DNA from 3 places in the Halomonas sp. JS92-SW72 genome. Region 2 is predicted to be linked to each of the others. Evidence: predicted binding sites of a transcription regulator. Region 2 holds the regulator's gene; each other region holds the start of a gene.
What was found. Region 2 encodes sigma-54, which starts transcription at its own class of promoters, with help from an activator protein. Its sites were predicted from a motif close to TGGCACNNNNNTTGCTNT; they were not measured.
Positions count from the first base shown of each region.

Region 1: glnL (nitrogen regulation protein NR(II)) is a predicted target of sigma-54. The motif match lies at 1,861-1,878, and genes of this name have one in related genera.
Region 3: D1793_RS13990 (nitrate reductase) is a predicted target of sigma-54. The motif match lies at 7,775-7,792, and genes of this name have one in related genera.

Region 1 is NZ_CP032147.1:1,290,600-1,300,264, forward strand. Features, by position in the region: gene glnA (glutamate--ammonia ligase) at 1-755, shown strand, start outside; gene D1793_RS06160 (DUF4124 domain-containing protein) at 924-1,490, shown strand; gene glnL (nitrogen regulation protein NR(II)) at 1,917-2,963, shown strand; gene ntrC (nitrogen regulation protein NR(I)) at 2,956-4,368, shown strand; gene D1793_RS06175 (deoxyguanosinetriphosphate triphosphohydrolase) at 4,426-5,766, shown strand; gene D1793_RS06180 (nuclease-related domain-containing protein) at 5,780-6,682, opposite strand; gene D1793_RS06185 (NAD-dependent protein deacetylase) at 6,806-7,669, shown strand; gene D1793_RS06190 (translation initiation factor Sui1) at 7,676-8,050, opposite strand; gene D1793_RS06195 (HAD-IA family hydrolase) at 8,155-8,847, opposite strand; gene D1793_RS06200 (hypothetical protein) at 9,249-9,563, shown strand.
Region 2 is NZ_CP032147.1:585,277-594,941, reverse strand. Features, by position in the region: gene D1793_RS02820 (ATP-binding cassette domain-containing protein) at 1-204, opposite strand, end outside; gene D1793_RS02815 (calcium/sodium antiporter) at 372-1,328, shown strand; gene D1793_RS02810 (KpsF/GutQ family sugar-phosphate isomerase) at 1,361-2,356, shown strand; gene D1793_RS02805 (HAD-IIIA family hydrolase) at 2,383-2,940, shown strand; gene lptC (LPS export ABC transporter periplasmic protein LptC) at 2,945-3,529, shown strand; gene lptA (lipopolysaccharide transport periplasmic protein LptA) at 3,526-4,032, shown strand; gene lptB (LPS export ABC transporter ATP-binding protein) at 4,041-4,766, shown strand; gene D1793_RS02785 (RNA polymerase factor sigma-54) at 4,921-6,333, shown strand; gene raiA (ribosome-associated translation inhibitor RaiA) at 6,521-6,829, shown strand; gene ptsN (PTS IIA-like nitrogen regulatory protein PtsN) at 6,837-7,301, shown strand; gene rapZ (RNase adapter RapZ) at 7,346-8,266, shown strand; gene D1793_RS02765 (HPr family phosphocarrier protein) at 8,269-8,538, shown strand; gene pmbA (metalloprotease PmbA) at 8,758-9,665, opposite strand, start outside.
Region 3 is NZ_CP032147.1:2,974,801-2,984,465, forward strand. Features, by position in the region: gene D1793_RS13970 (L,D-transpeptidase family protein) at 1-1,011, opposite strand, end outside; gene D1793_RS13975 (murein L,D-transpeptidase catalytic domain family protein) at 1,159-1,878, shown strand; gene D1793_RS13980 (MFS transporter) at 2,172-3,524, shown strand; gene D1793_RS13985 (nitrate regulatory protein) at 3,612-4,910, shown strand; gene D1793_RS13990 (nitrate reductase) at 4,944-7,643, opposite strand; gene D1793_RS13995 (FAD-dependent oxidoreductase) at 8,168-9,460, shown strand; gene nirB (nitrite reductase large subunit NirB) at 9,457-9,665, shown strand, end outside.

The sequences.
Region 1 (9,665 bases), 710 kb from region 2:
AGAACGAGATCGGCGTCAAGTTCAACACCCTGGTCAAGAAGGCCGACGAGGTCCAGGAACTCAAGTACGTGATCCACAACGTGGCCCATGCCTACGGCAAGACCGCCACCTTCATGCCCAAGCCGCTGGTCGGTGACAACGGCTCCGGCATGCACGTCCACCAGTCCTTCTGGAAGGATGGCAACAACCAGTTTGCGGGCGACGAGTACGCGGGTCTCTCCGAGATGGCCCTCTACTACATCGGCGGCATCATCAAGCACGCCCGTGCCCTGAACGCCTTCGCCAACGCCTCCACCAACTCATACAAGCGTCTGGTGCCGGGCTTCGAGGCGCCGGTGATGCTGGCCTACTCGGCCCGCAACCGCTCCGCTTCCATCCGCATCCCCTACACCGCCAGCCCCAAGGGCAAGCGCGTCGAGCTCCGCTTCCCGGACCCGACCGCCAACCCCTACCTGTGCTTCGCGGCGATGCTGATGGCCGGCATCGACGGCATCAAGAACAAGATCCACCCCGGCGACGCCATGGACAAGAACCTCTATGACCTGCCGCCGGAAGAGGGCAAGAAGGTGCCGACCGTGGCCCACAGCCTCGACCAGGCCCTGGATGCCCTGGACAAGGATCGCGCCTTCCTGACCGAGGGTGGCGTCTTCACCGATGACATGATCGATGCCTACATCGAGCTGAAGATGGAGGACGTGGAGCGCATTCGCATGACCACCCACCCCATCGAGTTCGACATGTACTACAGCTGCTGATGACGGCAGCGGCCAGGCGCGACGCGACCTGGCCCGGCATCGACGCCCCGGCGTTGATCGAAAAGGGGTTCCGCCATGGCGGAACCCCTTTATCTTGTTCACTATCCAAGCAGGGGTAAGGCAACACCATCCACAGACCGCCAGGAAGGCGGCACGCAGGGGGTATCCATGAACAAGGCCTTGATGGCCCTGGCGGTGGGGCTGTCGTTCAGCCTGGCGGCCCAGGCCCAGACGATCTATCGCACCACCGATGCCCAGGGCAACGTGGTCTTTACCGACAACCCGGACCGGGGCGGTGAGCAGGTGGAGCTGGCGCCGCTGACCGTGGTGCCCTCCAGCGGCGAGGTGCGCCGCGGCGAGCCGGCGCCACAGCTCGAGGCCAGCGGTGCCGCCGCGGCGACGGGCTCACCCGGCCAGCCCTTCATGCCCTACGACAGCTTCCGCATCCTCTCCCCCAGCCATGAGCAGGCCTTCCCGGTGGGGGCGGCGGGTAACGTGCCGGTGGAGCTGGGCATCCAGCCCGAGCTGCGCGAGGACCATCGCGTTCGCCTGCTGGTGGACGGCCAGGTGAGCCAGACGGCGATGCATACCACCGCCTTCATGGTGGCCAACATGAACCCCGGCGAACACGTGCTGCAGGCGGAGCTGCTCGATGGCAGCGGCGCCGTTCGCCATCGCAGCTCGCCGGTGACCATCTATGTGCACCGGGCCAGCGTCAACCGCCCCGCCGATTAGCTGCCCCCTCGCTGGGCGCCCTGGCCGTGGTGCCCGGACGGCAGCCCGAGGCCCTGTCGCCCCCCGCATGGCGACCGCTGGCCGCCCCATGGCGGCGGGCCGATCCACTCGCCCGTGAAGCCGCCGCCCCCGCCTGCCGAGGCGCCGTCGCCGCTACGTCGCGGTGCGGAATCGCTGCGACGGCTGCCCGACGATGACCCGCCGCTGCGCCGTCATGAGGAGCGCGGCACCTCCCGCTGAGCCCTTGCGGGGCACTCGGTGCACCGGCATCGTCCGTCGCGCCGTGCAGTCGTTCCTTTTCTGCACTATTTTGGTGCGACAAGGTGGCGATCCGCCGCCGCGGAGCCCCTGGCGGTGGGCCTTGCGAGTCTGGCGCGCTTCTTGCAATCGCTTGGTGTCTACCCTGGATTCGATATGGCCCCTTCGATGTATCAACGCTTGATGGAGCACCTCACCACCGCCGTGGTCCTGCTGGACGGCGAGCTGAGGCTGCGATGGATGAACCCTGCCGCCGAGGCGCTGCTGGCGAACAGCCTCAGCCGGGTGCAGGGTGTGGCGCTGTGCGCCCTGATGGAGAGCGACGATGGGCTCGGCGCGGTACTGGGCAAGGCCCGGGACGAATTTCACCCCTTCACCCAGCGCGAGGCGCGCCTGACCATGCTGGGCGGCGAGGCGCTGACGGTGGACTACACGGTCACGCCGCTTTCCCGGGAGGAGCTGCTGCTGGAGATCGAGCCCCGCGACCGGCTGATGCGCATCTCCCGGGAGGAGGCGCTGCTGACCCGCCAGGAGACCATCAAGGTGCTGACCCGAGGCCTGGCCCACGAGGTGAAGAACCCCCTGGGCGGCATCCGCGGGGCGGCCCAGCTGCTGGAGCGCGACCTCGACGACCCGGACCTGAAGGAGTTCACCCGGATCATCGTCGAGGAGGTCGATCGGCTGCGCGATCTGGTGGACTCCATGCTGGGCCCCAACCGGGTGACCCGCCACGAGCCGCTCAATATCCACAAGGTGCTGGAGCGGGTGCGCTCGCTGCTGAGCGTCGAGCACCCTCAGGTGCGGGTCGAGCGCGACTACGACCCCAGCTTGCCCGACCTGGCCGGCGACGAGGCCCAGATGATCCAGGCGGTGCTCAACGTGGCCCGCAATGCCGTGGAGGCGATGACCGAGTCGGGGACGCCCGAGCCGCGGCTGGTGCTGCGCACCCGGGCGCGCCGCCAGTTCACCCTCGGCGCCGAGCGCCACCGCCTGGTGTGCGAGGTGGCGATCATCGACAACGGTCCCGGCGTTCCCGAGGCGCTGCGCGAGACGCTCTTCTATCCCATGGTCTCCGGCCGCGCCGAGGGCAGCGGCCTGGGGCTCTCCATCGCCCAGGCGATCCTGCACCAGCACCAGGGCCTGATCGAATGTGATTCCGAGCCAGGCCAGACCGAATTCCGACTGCTGATTCCCCTGGAGAAGCGCCATGACTGACGCCGCTCGCGTGGTGGTCGTCGATGACGACCGCGCCATCCGCTGGGTGCTCGAACGCGCCCTCGCCCAACCCGACCTCGACGTTGAGTGCATCGAGCGCGCGGACACCGCCCTGCAGCGCCTGCTCGACAATCCGCCCGACGTGCTGGTCACCGACATCCGCATGCCCGGCATCGATGGCCTGGACCTGATGGCCCGGGTGCGCGAGGCCCACCCGGACCTGCCGGTGATCGTGATGACCGCCCACTCCGACCTGGACAGCGCGGTGGCCTCCTATCAGGGCGGGGCCTTCGAGTACCTGCCCAAGCCCTTCGATGTCGATGAGGCGCTGGCCCTGGTGCGCCGTGCCGTGGCCCACGCCCGGGAGCGCCAGCGCCCGGTCATCGTGCCCGAGGGGCTGGATGCCGAGATCATCGGCGAGGCGCCGGCCATGCAGGAGGTATTCCGCGCCATCGGCCGGCTGTCACACTCGCACATCACCGTGCTGATCAACGGCGAGTCGGGGACCGGCAAGGAGCGGGTGGCCCGGGCGCTGCACCAGCACAGCCCGCGGGCCGGCAAGCCCTTCATCGCCCTGAACATGGCGGCAATCCCCAAGGACCTGATCGAGTCCGAGCTGTTCGGCCACGAGAAGGGCGCCTTCACCGGCGCGGCCGCCCAGCGCCAGGGCCGCTTCGAGCAGGCCGACGGCGGCACCCTCTTCCTGGACGAGATCGGCGATATGCCCGCCGAGACCCAGACCCGCCTGCTGCGGGTGCTGGCCGACGGCGAGTTCTACCGGGTCGGCGGCCACACGCCGGTGAAGGTGGACGTGCGCATCATCGCCGCCACCCACCAGAACCTCGAAAGCCTGGTGGAGGATGGGCGCTTCCGCGAGGACCTCTTCCACCGCCTCAACGTGATCCGCGTGCACCTGCCGAAGCTGGCCGAGCGTCGCGAGGATATCCCGCGGCTGGCCCGTCACTTCCTGGCCGAGGCCGCCAAGGAGCTCTCCACCGACGTCAAGGTGCTCACCCCCGAGGCCGAGAGCCACCTGACCCGTCTGCCCTGGCCGGGCAACGTGCGCCAGCTGGAGAACACCTGCCGCTGGCTGACGGTGATGGCCTCCGGGCGCGAGATCCTGGTGGAGGACCTGCCCCCGGAGCTGCGCCACGAGGACGGTAGCAGCGTCCCCAGCGGCGACTGGCGCACCGCCTTCCGGGACTGGGCCGACCGGGCCCTGGCGGCGGGGCATACCCACCTGCTGGAAGAGGCGGTGCCGGACTTCGAGAAGATCCTGATCGAGACCGCCCTGCGCCACACCGGCGGGCGCAAGGGGGAGGCCGCGGAGCTGCTGGGCTGGGGGCGCAACACCCTGACCCGAAAATTGAAGGTATTGCTGCCGGCGCTGGCCGACGGGGAGTAGGGGCTGGGCGGCGGCGGCCGGGGCTGCCAGAATGGGGTTCTCAAGGAGAGAACGCCCATGACGCAGATGAGCTGGGAGCGGCTGCTGGACCCGAGCCGCCTGCACGATGCGCGCGCCGGCGGCGCCCGCGACGAGATCGGCCGCAGCCCCTTCCACAAGGACCATGACCGCATCGTCTTCGCCGGCTCCTTCCGGCGCCTGGGGCGCAAGACCCAGGTGCACCCCCTCACCGACAACGACCATATCCACACCCGCCTGACCCACTCCCTGGAGGTGGGCTGCGTGGGGCGCTCGCTGGGGATGATCGCCGGCGAGCGGCTCAGCGGCCGGCTGCCGGCCTGGATCACCCCGGCGGACCTCGGCGTGATCGTCCAGGCCGCCTGCCTGGGCCACGACATCGGCAACCCCCCCTTCGGTCACGCCGGCGAGTACGCCATCCGCGACTGGTTCAAGCGCGCCGAGAGCGACGGCAGCGGCCTGCTGGAGGGGCTCTCGCCCCTGGAGCGCCAGGACCTGCTCACCTACGAGGGCAACGCCCAGGGCTTTCGCATCGTCACCCAGGTCGAGTACAACCAGTTCCGCGGCGGCATGCGGCTGACCACGGCGACGCTCGGCACCATGCTCAAGTACCCCTGGACGGTGGAACACGGCGGGGCGGCCGGCAAGTTCGGCTGCTACCAGAGCGAGCGGGAGCTGCTGGTCGAGGTGACCGAGCGGCTGGGCCTGCTGCCCCAGGGAGCGGGGCGCTGGTGTCGCCATCCACTGGCCTGGCTGGTGGAGGCCGCCGACGACATCTGCTATGCGCTGCTCGACCTGGAGGATGGCCTGGAGATGGGCATCCTGCGCTATGAGGAGGTGGCGGAAATCCTGATCCAGATCGCCGGCGGCGCCCCCGACGACTACGCCGCCATGCAGCGCCTCGGGGTCTCCCAGCGCCGGCGCATCGCCGCCCTGCGCGGGGCGGCCATGGAGCGCGCGGTGAACGACGTGGGAGCGGTCTTCGTGCAGCACGAGGGGGAGTTGCTGGGCGGGCGCCTGCGCCAGGACCTGCTGGAGCTCTGCCACCCGGACCTGGGTTGGGGCGTGGCCTCGGCCAAGCAGCTGGCCCGGGAGCGCATCTTCCAGAACGAGCGCAAGGCCAAGCTGGAGATCGGTGCCTACACGACCCTGGGCATCCTGCTGGAAGCCTTCATCGGCGCGGCCCATGAGCTGCACCATACCGGCCACTCCACCTTCAAGCACCAGCGGGTGCTGGCGCTGATCGGCGAGAATACCCCGCGCCCCTCCTGGTCGCTCTACGACAGCTATCGGCGCATGCTCGATTTCATCGGCGGCATGACCGATCACTATGCAGTGGATCTGGCACAGGAGATGGGCGGCCGGCTCAGGGGCGACTGAGCCCCGGGGCGGCTCAGCCTCGCTCGGGCAGGCGCTCGAGGCGAGCGGCGCGCTCCAGCAGCACGCCGATCACCGCGTCATGGGTCTCGGTATCGAAGTCGCCGGGGCAGAGCTCACCGAGCTGATCGGCGAGGCGCTCGCCGCTGACCACCAGCAGGTCCTCGGGGCCCTGGCGGGCGTCCACCTCCCAGCCGGGCAGGGTCAGCACGCCCATCACCGGGACCGTGCGGCCGGTGAGCTCGGAGAGCCAGTGGCCGAGCCACAGGGTCAGCTCCCGGGTCTTCTCCAGCGGGGCATGCTCGCTCCAGCCGGGGAAGCGCAGACGCTGCGGCTCCACCGTGACCAGATTGATCTCCTTGCCGGAGGGGGTGAAGGGGCGGGTGCGGGCCCGGGTCTCCACCACGAAGACGCCGCAGGGCGTGACCACCACATGGTCGATGCGGGTGCCCTTGGCCGGCACGTCGTGGAACACATAGTAGGGGTGGGCCTCGGGGCGGATCAGCCGCTCGAGCTCCTGGCCCACCGCCAGCTCGCAGGCCAGGCCCAGCTTGAGACGCCGGATGCGCTGGAAGTCGCGCATCAGCAGGAAGCAGAAGAGCAGCACCAGCAGGGTGCTGAGCACCCCGTAGAGGGACCACTCGACCCAGTCCTGCTCGCTGGCGAAGAGCATGCGGCCCATGCCGTAGACCAGCGGTGCCAGGGTGGCGATCGGGCCCAGGGCGCCGTTGAGGAAGAGACCGGCGAAGGCGCGGTCCAGGCGGTCGCGCAGGCCCTGGCCGGGCTCGCGCAGCGGGTGGGCGTCGAAGGGGGAGCGTACCCGGGCGTCGTGGAGGTTGCGCAGCGCCACCACGATCACCGCCAGCGCGGCAAGGGGGAACAGGAAGATCAGGGGAAGCAGGTATTCCAGCCAGGCCATCGGGGTTCCTTGCCCATCAGTCAGGGAGAGGCGGAGTGTCGGGCCCATTCTAGACAACCTCTGCCCTTCGGGGCCATGCTCTTTCGGCACTCGGCATCAACGACACCCCGGGGAGAGCGCGGTATGACGACAGCCATCCAGGGCATGACGCTCGGCAGCGAGGCCCAGCGGGCACTCGGCGACTTTGTCCTGCGCCATCCGCGCCTGGCGGTGCTGACCGGTGCCGGCGTCAGCACCGCCAGCGGAATTCCCGACTATCGGGATGCCGCCGGCGCCTGGAAGCGCTCACCGCCCATGCAGCATCAGCAGTTCATGGGCAGCCATGCGGCGCGCCAGCGCTACTGGGCGCGGGCCCTGGCTGGCTTTCGGGTGCTCGGCACGGCGCGCCCCAATCCGGCCCATCGGCGGCTGGCCGAGCTGGAGGCCATGGGGCGGGTCAGCGGGGTGATCACCCAGAACGTCGACGGCCTGCACCAGCGTGCCGGCTCCCGGCGGGTCATCGATCTGCACGGCCGCGCCGACCGGGTGCGCTGCATGGGCTGCGGCGCCAACCGCATGCGCCACGACCTGCACGCCGAGCTGGCGCGGCTCAATCCTGGCTGGGCCGAGGTGGCGGCCCGGGCGGCACCCGATGGGGACGCCGACCTGGAGGCGGACTTCTCCGACTTCCGGGTGCCCGGCTGCTCCCGCTGCGGGCGCGGCATCTGGAAGCCCGACGTGGTGTTCTTCGGCGACAGCGTGCCCCGGGAGAGCGTGGAGCGGGCCTTCGCCCTGCTGGCGGAGAGCGATGCCCTGCTGGTGGTGGGCAGCTCGCTGATGGTTTTCTCCGGCTTCCGCTTCGCCCGCGCGGCGGCCCGGGAGGGCAAGCCGATCGCCTGCTTCAACCTCGGCCGCACCCGCGCCGATGACCTCTACGCCCTCAAGCTGGAGGCGCCGGTGGAGGCGTCCCTGGCGGCGCTGTGCGGCCTCTGCGGAGGCGGCGCCTGACGCCGCTCAGCCGCCGGCCAGCTTGACGGTATAGCCGCGCGCCTGAAGCTCCACCTTGAGGCGCTCGCGGTGATCGCCCTGGATCTCGATCACCCCCTCCTTCACGGCGCCGCCGGTGCCGCACACCTTCTTGAGCTGCTTGGCCAGGGCCTTGAGCTCCGCCTCGGGCAGCGGCACGCCGGCGATCGTGGTGACCCCCTTGCCCTTGCGGCCGCTGGTCTCGCGACGGATGCGCACGATGCCGTCGAGTTCGGCCAGGCGGGCCTGCTCGGCGAGTTCGGCGCAGCGGCACTCGGCCACCGGCTGGCGGCAGTCGGGGCAGAGCTCGCCATGTTCGGTGGAGTAGACGAGGCCGCGCAGCTGGTCCTGGAGTGAGGGCATGACAAGGCTCCCTGGCGGGTGGGTGGCGGTGGCTGGGCATGTGCAGGGCGATGATAGCGCCCGCGGGCGCTGCCTGCATGTGGGACGCTCGGTGGGGAGCGGCCTCAGCGGCTGGCGCTGCGGCGCGAGGCGGCGGCCTCCAGGGCAAGCCTGGCCACCACGGTGGGCAGCTGGAACATGCTGGTGATCATGATGGCGCCCTCCGGGGTCTCTTCCACATCCGGGTAGCGGTTGAGGTGAACCACGATCATGCCCGCCTCCAGGGCGGCACGCACGCCCACTACCGAGTCCTCGATGGCCAGGCACTGCCCCGGGACATAGCCCATCTGGCTGGCCGCGTGGCGGTAGAGGCCGGGGTCTGGCTTCCAGCAGTTGGCCTCGTAGGCACTGAACAGCCGTTCGCCGAACAGGTCGGCAAGGCCGGTGGCCTGCAGGGAGGTACGGATCTTGTTCACCGGCCCGTTGGAGACCACGCCCATGGGGTAGGCGTGGAGGGCGGCCAGGGCGTCGGGGGCGCCATCGATGGGGGTAAGCTCGGTGGCCAGCCGCTGGTTGAGGTTGGCCCGCATGGTGGCCTCCAGGGGCTCCAGCACCGCGGGGTCGACGCTGCCGTGGCGGTACTCCAGGGCGGCGACGATGCGGCGGAAGCGGGCCCCGCGGAATTCGCCGATGTAGTCGTTGGGCTGGAAGGGCAGGCCCACGGCGTTGAGCGCGGTGGCCATCTCGTCGGCGAGCAGCGGCTCGCTGTCGACCAGGGTGCCGTCGCAATCGAAGAGCAGACAGAGGGGGCCGGCCATCACCTAACCTCGCGGAGCGTACAGGGCGTGATCACCCTTATATTAAAGCCCAGTTTCACGACTTTGTGAACAGTGTTTCCGTTGGCGGCCTCCGGGGCCTCCCGAAAGGTGTCGCCCGGCTGTGTCGGCGGGCCCCATGTGCCAGATTTCACCATGCCCGGCGAGGGGCGTGGCACTCAGTCGGCACGCTGAAATTTTTCTCAATCTATTGATATTTAATGTATTTTTCGAGAGTTGGCCGAGTGTTGGCCTGCCGCCTGCACCGTTCAGGGTGAGCAGGAAACGACGGCGCCACGCACCATCCGGCCCGTCGACATGGAGGCCACAGGCTTCCCCAAGGATGGAGGCCACAGGCTTCCTCAAAGGAAAACTCAAGTTCAGACCCCATAGGAGGCGCGAACATGATGTCCAAGGAATTCCTCAAGAAACTCGGTATCGTCGGTATCACCTTCGGCCTGGCCGCCAGCCCGCTGGCCTTCGCCGACTTCCACGACGAGGAGCCGCAGGATCCGGTGCCGCACGAGGAGCCGGCTCCCGATGAGAACTACGGCAGCGCCGGTGCCGACGACACCTTCGAGAGCACCGACTTCGAGGCCTCCGAGTACGACACCGAGTACGAGGAGGAGGAAGAGGAGTGGACCTTCGACGAAGAGGAAGAAGAGGAGGAGCAGGAGTGGGAGACCCCTGACGAGGACGACGAGGAGTCCACCTGGTAATCGCCTTGCCACCCACCTCCGAGGAAGCTGCTTCCTCGCTGCCGCCCCCGGCCCTGGCCGGGGGCGGCGTCGTTGGTGGGTACGGAGACGGCAAGGGGCGGC
Region 2 (9,665 bases):
CTCGCCGTCGATCAGCACGCGGCCGGCGTCGGGGGCCAGCTGGCCGCCGATCAGCTTGAGCAGCGTGGTCTTGCCGGTGCCGCTGGGACCCATGATGGCGGTAATCCTGCCCCGCGGGATGACGAGATCGACGCCGCGAAAGATCTCCTTGTCACCCCGCGAGAAATGCAGACCCTCCACCACCACGAAGGGAGTGTCACTCATCGGCTCGTCAACTCTTCCGGAACCCTGGGGATAATTATCGAACATCGTATCCTAACTGCCCGGGCCGGCGCCAGCGAGACGCTCTTCGCCCCTCCCCCGGCGCCTTGCACTCCCCGTGGCCAGCGCGTTTAATGCGCCCTTCCCGCTTCATCCGCCAAGGACACCCCATGCTGGTACCGCTGATCGTCGTGCTGCTGGGCCTCGCCGCCCTGCTGTGGAGCGCCGACCGCTTCGTGGGGGCGGCGGCGGCCACCGCCCACCGGGCCGGCATGAGCACCCTGCTGGTGGGCATGACGGTGGTGGCGCTGGGCACCTCGGCGCCGGAGATGGTGGTCTCGGTGGTGGCCAGCCTGGACGGCATCCCCGACCTGGCCACGGGCAACGCCCTGGGCTCCAACATCGCCAACATCGGCCTGGTGCTGGGGATCACCGCCCTGATCGTGCCGATCCCGGTGCGTTTCTCTCTGGTGCGCCGCGAGCTGCCGCTGCTGCTGGGTGCCACGGGCCTGGCCGGCTACGCCCTGGCCAATGGCATCCTCGGCCGCTTCGACGCTCTCTTCCTGCTACTGCTGCTGGTCTTCAGCCTGTGGTGGCTGTTCCGCGCCGACACCCCGGACGCCCCCCACCCTGACGCCGGCGAGATCCCGGACATGGCCCTGCCCCGGGCGCTGGCCTGGCTGGCGGCGACCCTGCTGGTGCTGGCCGCGGGCTCCCGCGCCGTGGTGTGGGGCGCCAGCGAGCTGGCCCGCGGCCTGGGGGTGAGCGAGCTGGCCATCGGACTGACCGTGGTGGCCATCGGCACCAGCCTGCCGGAACTGGCCGCCTGCGTGGCCAGCGCCCTCAAGCGCCACCACGACATCGCCATCGGCAACGTGATCGGCTCCAACCTCTTCAACCTGCTCATCGTGCTGCCGATTCCCGGCCTGCTGGCCCCCGGCCCCAGCGATCCCGCCGCCGCGGGCCGCGACTACCCGGTGATGCTGGCGCTGACCCTGGCGCTCGGCATGCTGCTGCTGTGGCAGCGTCGCGGCCGAGTCGGCCGCCTCCCCGGAGCCCTGCTGGCGGCCACCTACCTGGGCTACCTGGCCTGGGTCGGCGTGGCCAGCCTCGCCGCTGCCCCTTGAGTGAACCCGCGCAACAGGCAACAATCATCGCCATGACCCAACAGACCCCCCAGGCCCCGCACACCTCATCGCTGCGCGACAGCGCCCGGCGCACCCTGCGCCTCGAGCAGCAGGCCATCGGTGCGCTCATCGCCCGCCTCGACGCCGACTTCGACCGCGCCTGCCAGCTGATCCTCGCCTGCCGCGGCCGGGTGGTGGTCACCGGCATGGGCAAGTCCGGCCATATCGCTGGCAAGATCGCCGCCACCCTGGCCAGTACCGGCACCCCCGCCTTCTTCGTGCACCCCGGCGAGGCCAGCCACGGCGACCTCGGCATGATCACCCCGGGGGACGTGGTGCTGGCGCTCTCCAACTCCGGCGAGACCGCCGAGGTGACCGCCCTGCTGCCGCTGCTCAAGCGCATGGGCGTGCCCCTGGTCAGCATGACCGGCCGCCCCGCCTCGACCCTGGCCCGCCACGCCGAGGCCCACCTCGATGCCGGCGTGGAACGCGAGGCCTGCCCGCTGGACCTGGCGCCCACCGCCTCCACCACCGCCGCCCTGGCGCTGGGCGATGCCCTGGCGGTGGCGCTGCTGGAGTCTCGCGGCTTCACCGCCGAGGAGTTCGCCCTCTCCCACCCCGGCGGCAGCCTCGGCAAGCGGCTGCTGCTGCGCGTGGCCGACCTGATGCACGACGGCCCCCGGCTGCCCATCGTGCCGCTGGGCAGCCCGCTGCGCGACGCCCTGCTGGAGATCACCCGTCAGGGGCTCGGCTTCACCTGCGTGGTGGACGAGCAGGGCCGGCTGGCCGGCGTCTACACCGACGGCGACCTGCGCCGCACCCTCGACCAGCATAGCGACCTCTCCGGCCTGACCGTCGACGCGGTGATGACCCGGCCCGGCAAGCGAGTGGCACCGGAGATGCTGGCCGCCGAGGCGGTGAAGCTGATGGAGGACCATCGCATCTCCGCCCTGGCGGTGGTCGACGACGACGACCGGCCGGTCGGCGCCCTGCACATGCACGACCTGCTCGCCAGCGGCGTGATCTGACCCCCACCCACCGAACCGGAGCTCCCATGCCCCACACCCTCCCGCTGCAAGACCCCCGCCTGGTGGACCGCCTGCGCCGCATTCGCCTGCTGGCCCTGGACGTCGATGGCGTGCTCACCGACGGCCAGCTCTACTTCCAGGCCGACGGCATCGAGATCAAGGCGTTCAACGTGCAGGACGGCCACGGCCTCAAGCTGCTCAAGCGAGCCGGCATCGAGGTGGCGCTGATCACCGGCCGCGACTCCCCGACGGTGAGCCGCCGCGCCGCGGCGCTGGGCATCCCGCACGTCTTCCAGGGGGTGGAGAAGAAGCTGCCGGTGCTGCGCGACCTCTGCGCCCGCCTCGGCCTCGAGTTCGATCAGGTCGCCTACTGCGGCGACGACATGCCCGACGTGGGCGCCATTCGCCGCGCCGGGGTGGGCATCAGCGTGCCCAACGCCCCGGAGTACATCCAGAAGCACGCCGACTGGGTCACCGTGAAGGGGGGCGGTCAGGGCGCCGCCCGCGAGATCGCCGACACCCTGCTCAGGGCCCAGGGCCACTGGGACGCCGTGATCGACACCTACCTGCACGGGGCCGGCTGAGCCCATGGCCCTGCCACGGCCGTCGTTTCGGGTCTGGCTCTTCCTGCTGCTGGTGGCGCTGGGGGGCATGCTGGTGCTGCTCGACTCGCGCAGCGTCAGGGAGCCCGGCGCGGTCCCGCGGGACGAAGCCGGCGAGCCGGACTTCTACCTGGAGGGGGCGCGACTGACCCGCTTCGACGGCGAGGGGCGAGCCCATCAGCGCATCGAGACGCCACGCCTGGTGCACACGCCCCACGACGACGTCACCCGCCTCGAGACCCCCGACGCACGGCTCTACGACAACGCAGGCAGAGTGTGGCTGGCCGAGGCCGACAGCGGCGTGCTGGGTCCCGGCGGCAACCCGCTCACCCTCTCCGGCAGCGCCCGACTCCACGCCCCCGAGGAGCGCTGGCAGCTCGACACCGAGGTGCTCCACTACGACGCCGAGAGCGGCCACGCCTGGAGCGACACCCCGGCCCTGCTCCAGCAGCCCCCCCAACGCATGAGCGGCGAGCGCTTCGACGCCTGGCTCCATGACAACCGTGCCCGACTGACCGACAATGTGCGCGGCCACCATCCGCCCGAGACCCGAGAGGACCCCCAGCCATGAAGCGAACCTCCGCCCTGCTGCTCTGCCTGCTGCTGCCGCTGGTCGCCGCGCCGACCCTGGCCCAGGGCCGCGATGCCGAGGCCCCCATCGAGGTGGAGGCCGACCGGCTCGACCTGGACGACCGCGCCGGCACCGCCGTCTATACCGGCGAGGTGGATATCCGCCAGGGCAGCATGCGCCTGACCGGCGAGCGGGTGGAGATCCAGCGCAACGCCCAGGGCCAGCTCTCCCGCGCCATCGCCACCGGCGAGCGCGCCTATCTGGAGCAGCAGCCCGATCCCGCAGAGCCCATGGTGCGTGGCTGGGGCCGCACCATCATCTACCACGTGGCCGAGCGGCGCATGGAACTGATCGACCGCGCCGAGCTGCACCAGGGCGGTGACACCTTCGACGGCGGCTACCTGGAGTACTTCCTCGACCGCCGCGTGGTCCAGGCCCGCAGCGAGGGCGAGGGCGTCGAAGGGCGCCAGCGCATCCGCATGACCCTTCAGCCCGAGCAGTAAGGCCGCCCATGAAGACCCTCCATGCCCGCCACCTGGCCAAGAGCTACAAGCGTCGCCGCGTGGTCCAGGACATCAGCCTGGCCATCCGCCAGGGCAGCATCGTCGGCCTGCTCGGCCCCAACGGCGCCGGCAAGACCACCTCCTTCTACATGATCGTGGGGCTGGTGCGCGCCGATGCCGGCGAGGTGGCCATCGACGACCTGGACCTGTCCCGGGCCGCCATGCACCAGCGCGCCAGGGCCGGCATCGGCTACCTGCCCCAGGAGGCGTCGATCTTCCGCAAGCTGTCGGTGGCCGACAACATCATGGCGATCCTCGAGACCCGCAAGGATCTCGACCGCGAGGGGCGCCGCGCCCGCCTCGAGCAGCTGCTCGGGGAGTTTCACGTGACCCATATCCGCGACAACCTCGGCATGAGCCTCTCCGGCGGCGAGCGACGGCGGGTGGAAATCGCCCGGGCTCTGGCCACGGAGCCCGCCTTCATCCTGCTCGACGAGCCCTTCGCCGGCGTCGACCCCATCTCGGTGGGCGAGATCAAGGGGGTCATCCGCCAGCTCAAGGCCCGCGGCATCGGCGTGCTGATCACCGACCACAACGTGCGCGAGACCCTGGATATCTGCGACACCGCCTACATCGTCGGTGACGGCAAGATCATCGCCGAGGGCAACGCCGAGGCGATCCTCGCCAACCAGCGGGTGCGCGAGGTCTACCTGGGCGAAGATTTCCGGCTCTGAGCACAATCCTCTGATATGTCTGTCGTTATTCGATGACGGCATGGTGATTGCGGGTGGCACAGAAGTTGCTTAACAAGCGCTTGCATGCCCGCGTCGGCCGCGCTAGGGTGAGGCCTTACGGCCACTTCCCGGCACAAGAGGGCAGACGATCACGATGGCCATGAAAGCCTCCCTTCAGCTCCGCGTCGGCACGCAGCTGACCATGACGCCCCAGCTGCAGCAGGCCATTGCCTTGCTGCAGCTCTCCACCCTCGACCTGCGCCAGGAGATCCAGCAGGCGCTGGAGTCCAACCCCATGCTGGAGCTCGATGAGGGCTTCGGCGAGCAGACGGTGAGCGAGGCCCCCGAGGACGACTGGGCCAGCGAGATTCCCGACGAACTCAGCACCGACAGCGACTGGTCGGACACCTACCAGGACCTGGGGGCGCCGGCCGGCGGCGAGGGCCCCGATTTCGAGCGCGAGGCGAGCGCACAGAGCCTGCAGGGCCACCTGGCCTGGCAACTGGCGATGACCGACCTCGACCCCCGCGAGCAGCAGATCGCCGAGAGCCTGATCGATGCCGTGGACAGCGCGGGCTACCTGGCGCAACCCCTCGACGAGATCCGCGACGGCCTCAAGTCCCAGGGGCTCGGCGGCTTGCGCAGCGCCGAGGTGGAGCAGGTGCTGCTGCGCCTGCAGCAGTTCGAGCCCACCGGCGTCTTCGCCCGGGACCTGCGCGAGTGCCTGATGCTGCAGCTCGCCGCCCTGCCCGACGACACCCCGCTGCTACCCCAGGCGCGCCGCCTGGTGCGCCAGTTCCTCGAGGCCCTGGCCGGCGACGACCGCCGCCTGCTCAAGCGCCGCCTCGGCCTCGACGACGACGCCCTGGAAACGGCCATCGCCCTGGTCCGCTCCCTGGACCCGCGCCCCGGCAGCGCCTACGCCAGCCTCGAGAACGACTACGTGATCCCCGACCTGGTGGCACGCCAGGACAGCCGCGGCTGGCACGTGGAGCTCAACCAGGAGGCGCTGCCCCGTCTGCGCATCCAGCCCGACTACGCGGCGCTGATCCGCCGCGCCGACAAGAGCCAGGACAACCAGTTCCTCAAGGACCACCTGCAGGAGGCGCGCTGGCTGATGAAGAGCCTCTCCAGCCGCAATGACACCCTGCTGCGGGTGGGCCGCGAGATCATGGCCCGCCAGCTCGACTTCCTGGAGCAGGGCGAGGAGGCGATGAAGCCGCTGATCCTGGCCGATATCGCCCAGGCCGTGGAGATGCACGAATCGACCATCTCCCGGGTCACCACCCAGAAATACATCCACACCCCCCGAGGGGTGTTCGAGCTGAAGTACTTCTTCTCCAGCCAGGTGGGCGGCAACGGCGAGGGCGACGCCCACTCCAGCACCGCCATCCGCGCGCGGCTCCGCAAGCTGATCCAGGAGGAGCCGCCGCGCAAGCCGCTCTCCGACAGCAAGCTGGTGGCCCTGCTCGAGGAGGCCGGCATCCAGGTGGCCCGCCGGACCGTAGCGAAGTACCGCGAGGCGATGGGCATCCCCTCCTCCAGCGAGCGCAAGCGGCTGAGATGATGCCAGCGCGGCACCGACCCCATCTCCCAGCATGCCCCGGAACGCCGGCTGCGTCGCGTGCCAACCGCCACCCGCCCGCGCTTCGCTGACCTGCATCAGGCCCGCCGCGGCGGCGGCAGACCGGGGGGTATGCAAGGCAGGAAAAAGGGTTACAATCGACCCACAACCAACGAGCAAGGAGCGTGTCATGCAAGTCAATATCACCGGCCATCATGTGGAACTGACCGATGCCCTGCGTGGCTATGTGGACGAGAAGCTGGCTCGCGTGGAGCGCCACTACGACAACATCACCAACGTGCAGGTGACCCTGTCCGTGGAGAAGGAGCGCCAGCACGCCGCCTGCACCCTGCATGCCGCCGGCGCCGACCTGCATGCCGAAGCCCAGGACGGTGACATGTACGCCGCCATCGACGCTCTGGCCGACAAGCTGGATCGCCAGCTGGTCAAGCACAAGGAGAAGGCCCAGGCCCGCGCCCAGGGCGCCGGCGCTCGCTGAGCCCATCATGTCACTGGAAGCCATCCTGCCCCCGGAGCGCACCCTGTTCGGCGTACCCGGGGGCAGCAAGAAACGGGTGCTGGAGTTCTTCAGCACCTTCATCGCACAGAATACGCCAAGCCTCGACAGCCAGGAGGTGTTCAGCCGGCTGATCGGGCGCGAGCGCCTGGGCAGCACCGGCATCGGCAACGGGGTGGCCATCCCCCACGCCAGAAGCCCTCACTGCAAGGCCCCCATCGCCGGCTTCCTGAAGCTGGCCGAGCCGGTGGACTTCGACGCCATCGACGGCGAACCCGTCGACCTGGTGTTCGTGCTGCTGGTCCCCGAGGAGGCCGACGACGCCCACCTCGCCCTGCTTGCCCAAGTGGCCGGGGTGATGAACGACGCCGACACCCGCAGCGGGCTGCGCCGCAGCGAAAGCCAGCGCGAGCTCCACGAACGGCTCATCGAGGCGATTCGACGGCAGGGGTAGCGCCCACGGGCCGCCCGGCCAGATTGACGACCAGGAGATCCCCCATGCAGCTCGTGATCATCAGCGGCCGCTCCGGCTCGGGCAAGTCGATCGCGCTGCAGGCCCTGGAGGATCTCGGCTACTACGCTATCGACAACCTCCCGGCCATGCTGCTCGGCTCGCTGGTCGATGAACTGGGCAGCTCGGAGTCGCCACGCTCCTCCATCGCCGTCAGCATCGACGCCCGCAACCTGCCCCAGGCCCTGCAGAGCTTTCCCGCCCAGCTGCAGGCGCTCCAGGCCCGCGGCATCGCCTGCCAGGTGATCTACCTGACCACCGATGCGCGCATCCTGCTCGAGCGCTACTCTGCCACCCGGCGCCGCCATCCGCTGACCCGGGACAGCCAGATGACGCTCGCCGAGGCGATCGATTCCGAGGAGTTGGCCCTCGCCGAAATCCGTGACCTGGCCGACCTGGTCATCGACACCTCACGGCTATCGGTCCACGAACTGAGGCGCCGTATCGCCGACCAGGTGGCCCGCCACCAGCCCGACCAGCTCACCCTGACCTTCGAGTCCTTCGGCTTCAAGCGCGGCGTGCCGCTGGACGCCGACCTGGTGTTCGATGCGCGCTGCCTGCCCAACCCCTACTGGGACCCGCAGCTGCGCGCCAGCACCGGCCGCGACGCGCCGGTCATCGAGTTCCTCGAGACCTACCCCCTGGTGGAGGCGATGCGCGCCGATATCCAGGCCTGGGTGGAGCGCTGGCTGCCCGCCTACCTGGCCAGCCACCGCAGCTACCTCACGGTGGCCATCGGCTGCACCGGCGGCCAGCACCGCTCGGTCTACCTGGCGGAGCGCCTGGCCGCGAGCCTGGCCGCCTCCCACCCCCTGGTCCGGCTGCGCCATCGCGAGCTGGGCATCCATGACACCCTGCCCCCGTTGCCGGACCCGGCGACCGACGTCACACCTCATCAAGGAAGTTGAGCGTGCCGCAACGCAAGCTGACCCTGAGCAATAAGCGCGGCCTGCATGCGCGCGCCGCCACTAAGCTGGTGCAGTGCTGCCAGCCCTTCGCCGCCTCCATCAGCGTGGCCAACGGGCCCATGCGCGGCGACGCCGCCAACATCATGTCGCTGCTGATGCTCGCCGCTCCTTGCGGCACCGAGCTCACGGTGACCGCCGAGGGCGAGGACGCCGAGGCGGCCCTCGACGCCATAGAGGCGCTGTTCGAGGCTCGCTTTCACGAGGATGAATAGCTGCGGTCAGCGAGAAAGCGCTCGAGGCGGCAGCGAAACGATATCTACCCGGGAATGCTGACCACGAGTGCGGCGTCGCGGGTGAATCGGCAGGGAAGCCGATTCAGGGTCGGCAAGAGGGACCTTGTTCCGGCCCGACCCGCAAGACGCAAGCGAAGTGTCAGGGTTTCATTCCCGGGATCGTGAGCGCAGCCTCGGGCGAGGGAGGATACCCGAGCCTCAGCTGCCGGCGACGGTCATCTCGTCGATCAGCCAGCTGCCGGTATGGATGCTGCCGCGGGTGTCGGTATCGCTGCCGATGCCGGCCAGGCCCTTGAACATCGCCTCCAGGTTGCCGGCGATGGTGAACTCCTCCACCGGGTGCTGGATCTCGCCACTCTCCACCCAGAAGCCTGCCGCCCCGCGGGAGTAGTCTCCGGTCACGGCGTTGACCCCCTGCCCCATCAGCTCGGTGACCAGCACCCCGCGCCCCATGCGCGAGAGCAGCTCCTCGCGCGAGGCCAGCGGCGCCTCGATGCGCAGGTTGCGCGCGCCCCCGGCGTTGCCGGTGGTCTGCATCCCCAGCCGCCGAGCGCTGTAGGCGGAGAGCATGTAGCTGGCCAGGCGCCCCTGCTCGATGAAGACGTTGTCACGGGTCTGCACACCGTCGCCGTCGAAGGGCGAACTGGCCATGGCGCCCCTCTCCATGGGGCGCTCCTGAAGGCTGAACCACTCGGGGAAGAGCGCATCGCCGAGACGGTCGCAGAGGAAGGAGGCCTGGCGATAGAGGGCCCCGCCGGCGATGGCCCCCATCAGCGAGCCGACCAGCCCCCCCGCCAGGGTGGGATCGAACAGCACCGGCATTCGCCCCGTCGCCGGACGACCGGCCCCCAGGCGGCGCAGGGTGCGCTCGGCGGCGCTCTCGCCCACCCGCTCGGGCGCCAGCAGGTCGCGGGGATGGCGGGCACTGGTGTAGTCGTAGTCGCGCTGCATGCCGCTCTCGTCCTGGGCGATCAGCATGCAGGAGAGCGAGTGGCGGCTGCCGCGCTGGCTGCCCAGGAAGCCGTGGCTGTTGGCGTAGACTCGCACGCCCTCGCCGCTGGAGAGCGAGGCGCCGTCGGAGCTCATGATGCCCGGGCGGCGACGGC
Region 3 (9,665 bases), 1.7 Mb from region 2:
CCGCCAGAGCTCCCCGTTGGGCCGGAAGTAGCTGAGCTGGTAGCCGGCGATGTCCACCAGCACGAAGGCCTCGGGCAGCCCGTGCAGCAGCCAGCGGGCGCGCTCCAGGTTGAGGCGGATCTGGTCGATGCGCACCGCCACTGGGACGTTCAGCGCCGCCCGGGTCTGGGGGCCGACGATGCCATCCGGCTCCAGCAGGTGGCGCCGCTGGAAGCGCTTCACCGCCGCTTCCAGGGGAGCATCGAAGCGCCGCGGATCGGGGGTGTCGAGCTCGGCCCCCGGGAAGGCGCCCGGGTCGGCGGCCATCACCTCGAGCTCCCCCTCCATGGCCAGGCGGCTGCGCAGCAGCGCCACGACGTCATCCACGTCGCCCCGCCGCAGCACCCGCGGCTCTCCGGGAAGCGGCGACCAGCCCCCGACCCGCTCGATGTTGCGATAGCGGGCCAGGCCGCTGCGCAGGCGCTCGTAGGGGGCATAGGCGGGGCGCGCCTCGCCGAAGGCCTGCTCGAAGCGCTGGCCGTCCACGGCGCGGGAGATCGCCTCGAAGTCGAGTCGCGCCGGCTCCAAGGGGATCTCCCACTGGGGGTCCACCGCGCGCGGATCCAGGCGGCCGCGCTGCAGGTGGCGCAGGGCGGTCAGCAACAGCGTCGAGGTCCTGAGGTCGAAGCGCGCCTGCTCGGCCGGGCCGGCATTGGCCTCCTGGAGGCGGCGATGCTCGGCCACCAGGCGGTCGGCCCGGTAGTCCCGCGGGTCCAGCCCGTCGCTCTCCAGGGTCTCCAGGGCCTCGGCGAAGGCGGCCACCCGCTGCCGCTCCCCCCAGGCGGCGCGGTGATCGCGGGCGGCATAGAAGCCCCGCAGTTCGGCACCCTCCCCGGCCGGCATCTCGGCCAGCAGGCGGGCGATCTCTGCCTTCAGATCGCCGCGCGGGGCCTCTCGCGGCGCCTCCTGCGCGCCGACCGACATGGAGAGCATCAGCGCCAAGATGGCGAGGATGGTGACAAATGGCCGCATGTTCACTTCCTTTTATCGTTTAAGGCTAAATTGGCTTTCCCTGCCTCTCTCTCCATAATAGTCCCAGGTGCGGGGCCACAGGGAAGCGGGCCCCGCTTCGTCTTGCCTGGCCCTCGGCCCGTGACCGATTCTCGAGGTAGTGTTTTCATGACTCGCTCCCTGCTTCCGCTCCCCCTGCTCGCCGGCTGCGCGCTGTTCGCTGCCGGCCAGGTTCATGCCGATACCTTCCTCGCCCAGGCCCTGCATCCCGACGCCCTCCCGGGCCAGACCCTGGACCAGCGACTGACCCGCCTGGCCCCCGGCGCCGACCCTCAGGTGCTGTCGCTGGCCGCCAATGCCCTGGCCTGTGCCGACCCGGACGCCAGGCGGCTGGCGGTGATCGACTACTCACTGCCCTCCACCGAGCCGCGCCTGTGGGTCTTCGACCTGCCCCGTAACGAGCTGATGTTCGAGGAGCTGGTCTCCCACGGCCGCGGCTCCGGTGACGCCATGGCCACCACCTTCTCGAACGTGCCGGAGAGCTACCAGTCGAGCCTGGGGCTCTTTCGCACCATGAACAGCTACTACGGGCGCAACGGCTATTCGCTGCGCCTGGAGGGGCTGGAAGCCGGCGTCAATGACCTGGCCTACCAGCGCGCCATCGTCATCCATGGCGCCGACTACGTCAGCGAGTCGTTCATCGAGCAGACCGGCCGCCTGGGCCGCAGCCACGGCTGTCCGGCGGTGCGCCAGGAGGTCACCTACCCGCTGATCGACAGCATCAAGGAGGAGCAGTACCTGTTCGTCTACTACCCGGACCCGGAGTGGCTCGAGGGCTCCGCCTTCCTGGCCTGCGACCGCGACGACCGCCAGCTGGCCCTGCGCTGACTCCTGGGTGCCGCCGCCGGCACCAGGATCGGGCACGCCCGTGCCGCACTGCACCATCAGAAAGCCCCTGCCCCGCTGAACCGAGGGCCGCCCGACGCGGGCGGCCCTCGGTTTTTCTATCAAGCCAATGAAATCCTGATAAAAAATCCACAAATGGCAGATCGCTTGCTTAATACGGATCAAGACCTGTTGGGCGTGGACCAGGCTCCGTGGAGCACGAGTGCGTCGAACCTGACCTTCAACGTCGAAGGGCTCGTTTGCTAACGCGACTGACTGATCCGCGAGGTAACGCCATGAACATTCTCAACAAGGCCAACAGGATTCGCCTGCTGGACTTCACCACTCCCCAGATGCGGGCCTTCCACTTCTCCTGGTTCGCCTTCCATATCTGCTTCTTCGGCTGGTTCGGCATCGCCCCTCTGATGGCGGTGGTCCGCGAGGACCTCAGCCTGACCCAGACCCAGATCGGCAACACCATCATCGCCTCGGTGCTGATCACCGTGATCGTGCGCCTGGCGATTGGCGTGCTCTGCGACCGTATCGGCCCGCGCAAGACCTACTCGGGCCTGCTGCTGCTGGGCTCGATCCCGGTGATGGGCATCGGCTTCGCCAACAGCTTCGAGACCTTCCTGCTGGCGCGCCTGGCCATCGGCGCCATCGGCGCGGCCTTCGTGATCACCCAGTACCACACCACCATGATGTTCGCCCCCAACGTGGTGGGCACCGCCAACGCCACCAGCGCCGGCTGGGGCAACCTGGGCGGCGGCACCACCCAGATCCTGATGCCGCTGATCTTCTCCGGGCTGCTGATGCTCGGCGTCAGCGAGACCCTGGGCTGGCGCCTGGCCATGGTGGTGCCGGGCGTGGTGATGTTCGCCACCGGCATCGGCTACTGGCTGTTCACCCAGGACGCCCCCAACGGCAACTTCGCCGAGCTGCGCGCACGCGGCGAGCTGCCCGAGGCCACGGGCGAACACGGCGCCGGCAAGAGCTTCATGGCCGCCGCCCGGGACATCCGCGTCTGGGCGCTGTTCGTGGTCTATGCGATCTGCTTCGGCGTCGAGCTGACCATCAACAACATCGCCGCCATCTACTTCTTCGACCACTTCGACCTGACCCTGGCCATGGCCGGGATGCTCGCCGGCCTGTTCGGGCTGATGAACGTCTTCGCCCGCACCCTGGGCGGCATCTTCTCCGACCTGTTCGCCAGGAATGGCGGCCTCAAGGGCCGCGTGCGCTGGCTGTTCATCGCCCTGATCTGCGAGGGCATCGCCCTGGTCGCCTTCTCCCAGATGCACGTGCTCTCCTACGCCATCGGCATCATGCTGGTGTTCAGCCTGTTCGTGCAGATGGCGGAGGGCGCCACCTATGGCGTGGTGCCCTTCATCAACAAGAAGGCGCTGGGCGCGGTGGCCGGCATCGTCGGCGCCGGCGGCAACGTGGGGGCGGTGGCCGCCGCCTTCCTGTTCCGTTCCGAGGCGATCACCTACCAGCAGGGGCTCTTCTACCTGGGCCTGACCGTGCTGGTGCTGGCCTCCTGTGCGCTGCTGGTACGCTTCTCGGACGAGACCGAGGCCGAGGAGGCCAAGGCGTACCGGGACGCCCTGGGCGAGGACGCCGGTGCCGGCGCCCTCTCGCTGCGCTGAGCCTGGCGGCCGACGTGGCCGCCTCGCCCCCATCACCGACCGCCGCCCGCCCGGGGCGGCGGTCGTCCTGGCCAGGGAGGTTACCCCATGACATCGGCATCACGCCTGCGACAGGCCGCCAGGCGCTGCGAGCTCGGCGCCCTCGAGCAGCTCTCCGCGGCCTGCGGCATCGTCATCGACACCGGTCGCCTGATCCATGCGCTGCAGAAGGAGCGCGGCTGCAGCGCCATCTACCTGGCCTCGGCGGGGCGGCGCTTCGCTGCCGACCGCAGCGAGCAGATCGCCGACAGCCAGTCGGCCGAGCTGGCCGTCCGGCGGCGCCTCGCGGAGCTTGCCGATCTCCCGGAGCAGACGGCCCAGGGGGCCCGGCTGCTGCGCCGCGGCGCGGAGGTGTGGCAGGCCCTGGACGCCCTGGAGACGGTGCGTGGCGCCGTGGCCACCCGACGGATGACACCGGACGACGCCACGCGCGACTACAACGGCCTGATCGGCGGCCTGCTGGGCCTGGTGTTCGAGGCCGCCGATGGCGGCGGTGACACCCGCATCACCCTGGCCCTGGTGGCCCTCTTTCACCTGCTGAAGGGCAAGGAGCTGGCCGGCCAGGAGCGCGCCTGCGGCGCCCACGGCTTCACCGCCGGCGGCTTCGACGCCGCCCATCGCCGGCTGCTGGGGCGGCTGCTCGAGGCCCAGACGCGCTGCTTCGCGACCTTCCTGGAGTTCGCCAGCCCCGAGGCCCGAACCTGCTGGGAGGCCGCCCTGCCGGAGAGCAACCTGGCACCGGTCCAGCGCCTGCGCGAGATCGCCGGGGCAGCGCCGGTGGATGCCGCCGCGGCCGGCGTGCGCGACCCCGCGCAACTGGGGGAGCTCTGGTTCGCCCTGACCACCCGACGCATCGACGCCATGCACCGGGTCGAGGCCTGCCTGGGCGAGGAGCTGGCTTCGCTGTGTGCCGAGCGCCTGGCCGCCGCGCGCCAGGCGCTGGCCGCGCCGCCGTGTGACACCGGCCCCTCGGCGCTCGACCCGCTGCTGGGCGATACCGTCGCGGCCACGCCCGGCGGCATCGACGGGCAGGCGACGGCCGAGGCCCTCGCCTCGCCCCTCAATCGCTCGCTGCTCGAGCTCGTGCGCAGCCAGACCGACCGGCTGCAGGGGCTCGGCAACGAACTGGCGAACACCCGCAAGGCGCTGCGCGAGCGCAAGCTGGTCGAACGCGCCAAGGGGGTCATCATGGCCAACCAGGCCATGAGCGAGGAGCAGGCCTACCGCTACATGCGCAAGACGGCCATGGACCAGAGCCGCAGCATGGCCGACCTCTCTCGCGCCATCCTCGACCTCGCCGACCTGCTGCCGAGCCGCCAGCCGGCCCGGCATGGGCCGGGCGACTGACCAGACCCTCGCCACTTCCGGGCGGCAGACCTCTCAGGCGGCGGAGCTCTCCTCGATCAGGGCCTTGAGCTCGGGAACGCAGCTGCCGCATTGGGTGCCGCAGGCCAGCCGCGCCCCCAGCGCCTCGATGCTGGCATCCCCGTCGCGGATGGCGGTCACGATGGTGCGCCTTCCCACCTGGTGGCAGCTGCAGACCACCGGGCCGCTGTCGGCGGCGCCGGCGTCACCGCCGGCCAGCAGCCGACGACGCCGCGCGCCGTCCAGGGCCTCGCCCCGGGCCGCCTCGGCGAAGCGCTCGTCGAGCCAGGCCAGCCCCGGCAGTTCGCCGGGCGGCCCCACCATCAGCCACCAGCGCAGGCGCCCCGCTTCGATGCCGGCGGCACGCAGGCGCCCGCCGGAGGGGTCCTCCCCCCACAGGCTCACCGGCACCGGCAGCCGCGCCGCCAGCCAGGCCAGCCAGTCGCGATCGGCGCTCTCGGGTGCGCCGGCCAGCTGCCAGCGCTGGCAGTGGGCCAGGGAAATGCGGGCCCAGTAGGCGCTCGCTTCGCACCAGTCGACCGCACCGGCCAGATCCGGCGCCACCAGCAGGGTGGCCTCCCAGGCGATCGCCATTGGGGCCAGCGCCACGGCGCCCTGCTTGGTCTCGGGCTGGCCGGAGAGCGGGTCGAGGTGGGCGGCGAGCAGCCGGCCGGCCAGGGCCGCACCGCTGAAGCGTTCGCTCCAGTGCATCGGCACGAACACCTCGCCGCGCCGCTGGCCCCTGGCGATCCGCACCCGTCCGACATAGTCGCCGCCGGCGCCGCGCAGCCGGGCCAGCTGCTGGTCGGCCACGCCCCAGGCCGCGGCATCGGCCGGGGCCACCTCGATAAAGGGCTCGGGGCGGTGGTTCATCAGCCGCGGCGAGCGGGCGGTGCGGGTCATGGTGTGCCACTGGTCGCGGATGCGCCCGGTGTTGAGGCGCAGCGGTCGCGCCGCGCAGAGCGCCTGCTCGGGCCCGCGGGGGCGCACCGGGATCAGGCGGGCCAGGCCGTCGGGGGTGGCGAAGCGGCCCTCCTCGAACAGCCGCGCGGTGCCGCGGGGCGCGGCGGCCGTGACCGGCCACTGGATGGGCGAGAGGGCGTCATAGTCGGCGCGGTCGAGCCCGGCCAGCGCGGAGATATCGAACAGCCGCTCGCCCGGGGTGCCGGCCAGGTTCTCGAAACCGGAGAGCCGGGCGTGCTCGTCGAAGATCTCCGCCGGGTGCGCATAGGGAAAGGCCTCGCCGTAGCCCAGCCGGCGGGCCACCTCGCAGATGATCCACCAGTCGTGGCGCGCCTCCCCCGGCGGCGGCAGAAGGCCGCGCTGGCGGGAGATGCGCCGCTCGGAGTTGGTCACGGTGCCGTCCTTCTCGGACCAACTCGATGCCGGCAGCACGATATCGGCGTACGCCAGCAGGTCGGTGTCGGCAACGCACTCGGAGACGATCACCAGCGGGCACTGCTCGAGCGCCGCCCGCACCCGGTCGGCACGGGGCAGGCTCACCGCCGGGTTGGTGGCCATGATCCACAGGGCGTGAATCTCGCCGCGCTCGATCGCCTCGAACAGCTCCACCGCCTTGTGGCCGGGAGCCTCGGGGAGGGTCGGCGTGAGCGAGGGCGTCGACCAGAAGCGGGTGACCCGCTCGATGGCGCCGGGGCTGTCGTAGTCCATATGGGCGGCCAGCTGATTGGCAAGGCCCCCCACCTCGCGGCCGCCCATGGCGTTGGGCTGGCCGGTGATCGAGAAGGGGCCGGCCCCGGGAAGGCCCAGCTTGCCGCCGGCCAGGTGGCAGTTGATGATCGCATTGCCCTTGTCGGTGCCGCTGCTGGACTGGTTGATCCCCTGGGAGAAGAGGGTCACCACGTGGAGCTGGCTGGCGAACCAGTAGTAGAAGGTCTCCAGGCGCTCCGGGTCCAGGTCGCAGTCGGCGGCCACGGCCGCCAGCGAGACGTCATCCTCCCGGGCCGCCGCCAGGGCCGCGTCGAGCCCCCGGGTGTGGCGCGCCAGATAGAGGGCATCGAGCCTCCCACGGTCGGCCATCCAGGCCAGCAGGCCGTTGAACAGCCGGGCATCGCTGCCGGGGCGAAGGCCCAGGTAGAGGTCGGCGATCTCGCAGCTGTCGGTGACCCGGGGGTCGATCACCACCACCCGCATCAGCGGGTTGCGGGTCTTGGCCACCTTGAGGCGCTGGTAGAGCACCGGGTGGTTCCAGGCCAGGTTGGAGCCCACCAGCACCACCAGCTCGGCCTCCTCCAGGTCCTCGTAGCTGCAGGGCACCGCATCGGCGCCGAAGGCGCGCCGGTGGGCGGCCACCGCCGAGGCCATGCAGAGCCGCGAGTTGGTATCCAGGTGCGGGGTGCCAATGAAGCCCTTGAAGAGCTTGTTGGCAACATAGTAATCCTCGGTGAGCAGCTGGCCCGAGAGGTAGGCGGCCACCGCCTCCTTGCCATGCTCGCGTCGCGTGGCCGCCAGCCGCTCGGCCACGGCCTCCAGGGCCGTGGCCCACGCCACCTCGCAGCCGTCCACCCGCGGCCGCATCAGCCGGCCCTGCTCGCCCAGGGTCTCGTGCAGCGCCGAGCCCTTGACGCAGAGGCGTCCGTGGTTGGCCGGATGGTCGGCATCGCCGGCCACCGCGGTCAGCTGCCCGTCCGCCAGGGTCGCCCGGACCCCACAGCCGACGCCGCAGTAGGGACAGGTGGTGCTGATTTGCCGCATGGCAGTCTCCCGCTGTTATCGTTTCCAGGGCCCATGAACGCAGACGCCCGCCGCGTCCCGGTCTGGCCAGGAAGCGGCGGGCGTCGTTGCCCCGAGAGGCGCCGACATGGCGCCTTATGGATACTCAGGGCGATGCAAGCGGGGTGCCAACCCGCCCTACCCCGTGCCTGACGCCTGGCATTTCGCGCCGTGCCCGCCACGGGGTGCCACCTCGCGCCGGGTCGACGCCGCCGAAACCCGCCTCATCGCGGTGCACACCCTCCTTCCGCTGCACCAGCGAGGCGCTCCCCCGGCCCCCGCCCTCTCCCGCCACGCCGCCGCCGGGCCTCGGCAAGCCATTGATTAAATGGCATGTCTGGCGCGACAGCCGCCTGCTGGCGAGATTCTTGATGGGTCTGCTCAGGCGGCGATCAACGGCGATCGCCCGTCAACGAACATCAGGCAAGGGCGCCTCGCACCCGTCTCTCCACGAGACGGGGTCGAGGCGCCCTTTTGCGTTCACCCACAGGCAGAGGAGGAGCTCCATGCCTCCGCACAGCACCCAGGCACCCCAGGACCCGCTGGTCATCGTCGGCAACGGCATGGCCAGCCACCGGCTGCTGGAAGCGTTGCTCAGGCAGCCGGCCAGGCCTGCCCGCATCACGGTGATCGGCGAGGAGCCCACTCCCGCCTACAACCGCATCCTGCTCTCGCCGCTGCTGGCCGGCGAACTGGAGCGCGACACCCTGACCCTGCGCTCGGCCGAGTGGTATGCCGAGCAGGGCATCGAGCTGATCCTCGGCGAGCGCGTCACCGAGATCGATCGTCAGGCACAACGCCTGACCACCGATGCCGGACGCCACCTGGCCTACGGCCGCCTGGTGCTGGCCACCGGCTCGCACCCGGCGCTGCCGCCGCTGCCCGGCATCCGGCTCGCGGGCGTCCATGCCTTCCGCGACCTGAACGATGCCGCCACCCTTTCCGACTGCGCCAGCCGCGGCGGCAGCGCCGTGGTGATCGGTGGCGGCCTGCTGGGCCTGGAGGCCGCCGAGGGGCTGCGCAAGCGCGGCATGGCGGTCACCCTGCTGCAGCGGGCGGAGCGCCTGATGAACCGCCAGCTCGATGCCACCGCTGCGGGCCTGCTCGAGCAGGAGCTCGTCGGCCGCGGGCTTGCGGTCATCACCGGTGCCCGGCTGGCCGCCCTCGAGGACGATGGCCAGGGCCGTGTCGCCGCCGTCTGCCTCGAGGGGGGGCGCCGCCTGCCCACCGACTGCGTGGTGGTGGCCATCGGCATCGCGCCCAACGTCGAGCCGGGGCGAGCCGCCGGCCTGGCGGTGGACCGCGCCATCCGGGTGGATGGGTACCTGACCACCTCCGACCCGGCGATCTTCGCCCTCGGCGAATGCTGCCAGTTCGAACAGCACACCTATGGCCTGGTGGAACCGATCTGGCGCCAGGTCGAGGTGCTCGCCGCCCACCTCGCCGGTGAAGCGGTCGGCGGCTACGCGGAGCGCCCCAGCGCCACCCGGCTCAAGGTAAGCGGCATCTCGCTCTACGCCTTCGGCCCCACCGAGCCCGAGCCCGAACACGAAGTGCTCAGCTATCGCGACCCTCAGCAGGGCGACTACCGCCGCCTGCTGCTGCGTGACGGCCGCCTGGAAGGTGCCGTGCTCTACGGCGACACCGCCTCCGGCCCCTGGTACTTCGAGCAGGCCCTGGCCGGGCGCGATCTCAGCGACTGTCGCGCCGCCCTGCTGCTCGGCGCCGCCGACGCCCAGGCCCTGCTCGACGACGCATCGAACGAATCACCGCAACGCCCCGCGAAGGAGGCCGCATGAACACGCCCGTCAAACCGCAACTGATCGTCATTGGCAACGGCATGGTCGGCCACCACCTGGTCGAGCAGCTGGTCGAGCGCGGCGCCACCGAGCGCTACGCCATCACCGTGTTCGGCGAGGAGCGTCACCTGGCCTACGACCGCGTGCACCTCTCCGAGTATTTCAGCGGCCGCGACGCCGCCTCGCTCGCGCTCTCCACCGCCGA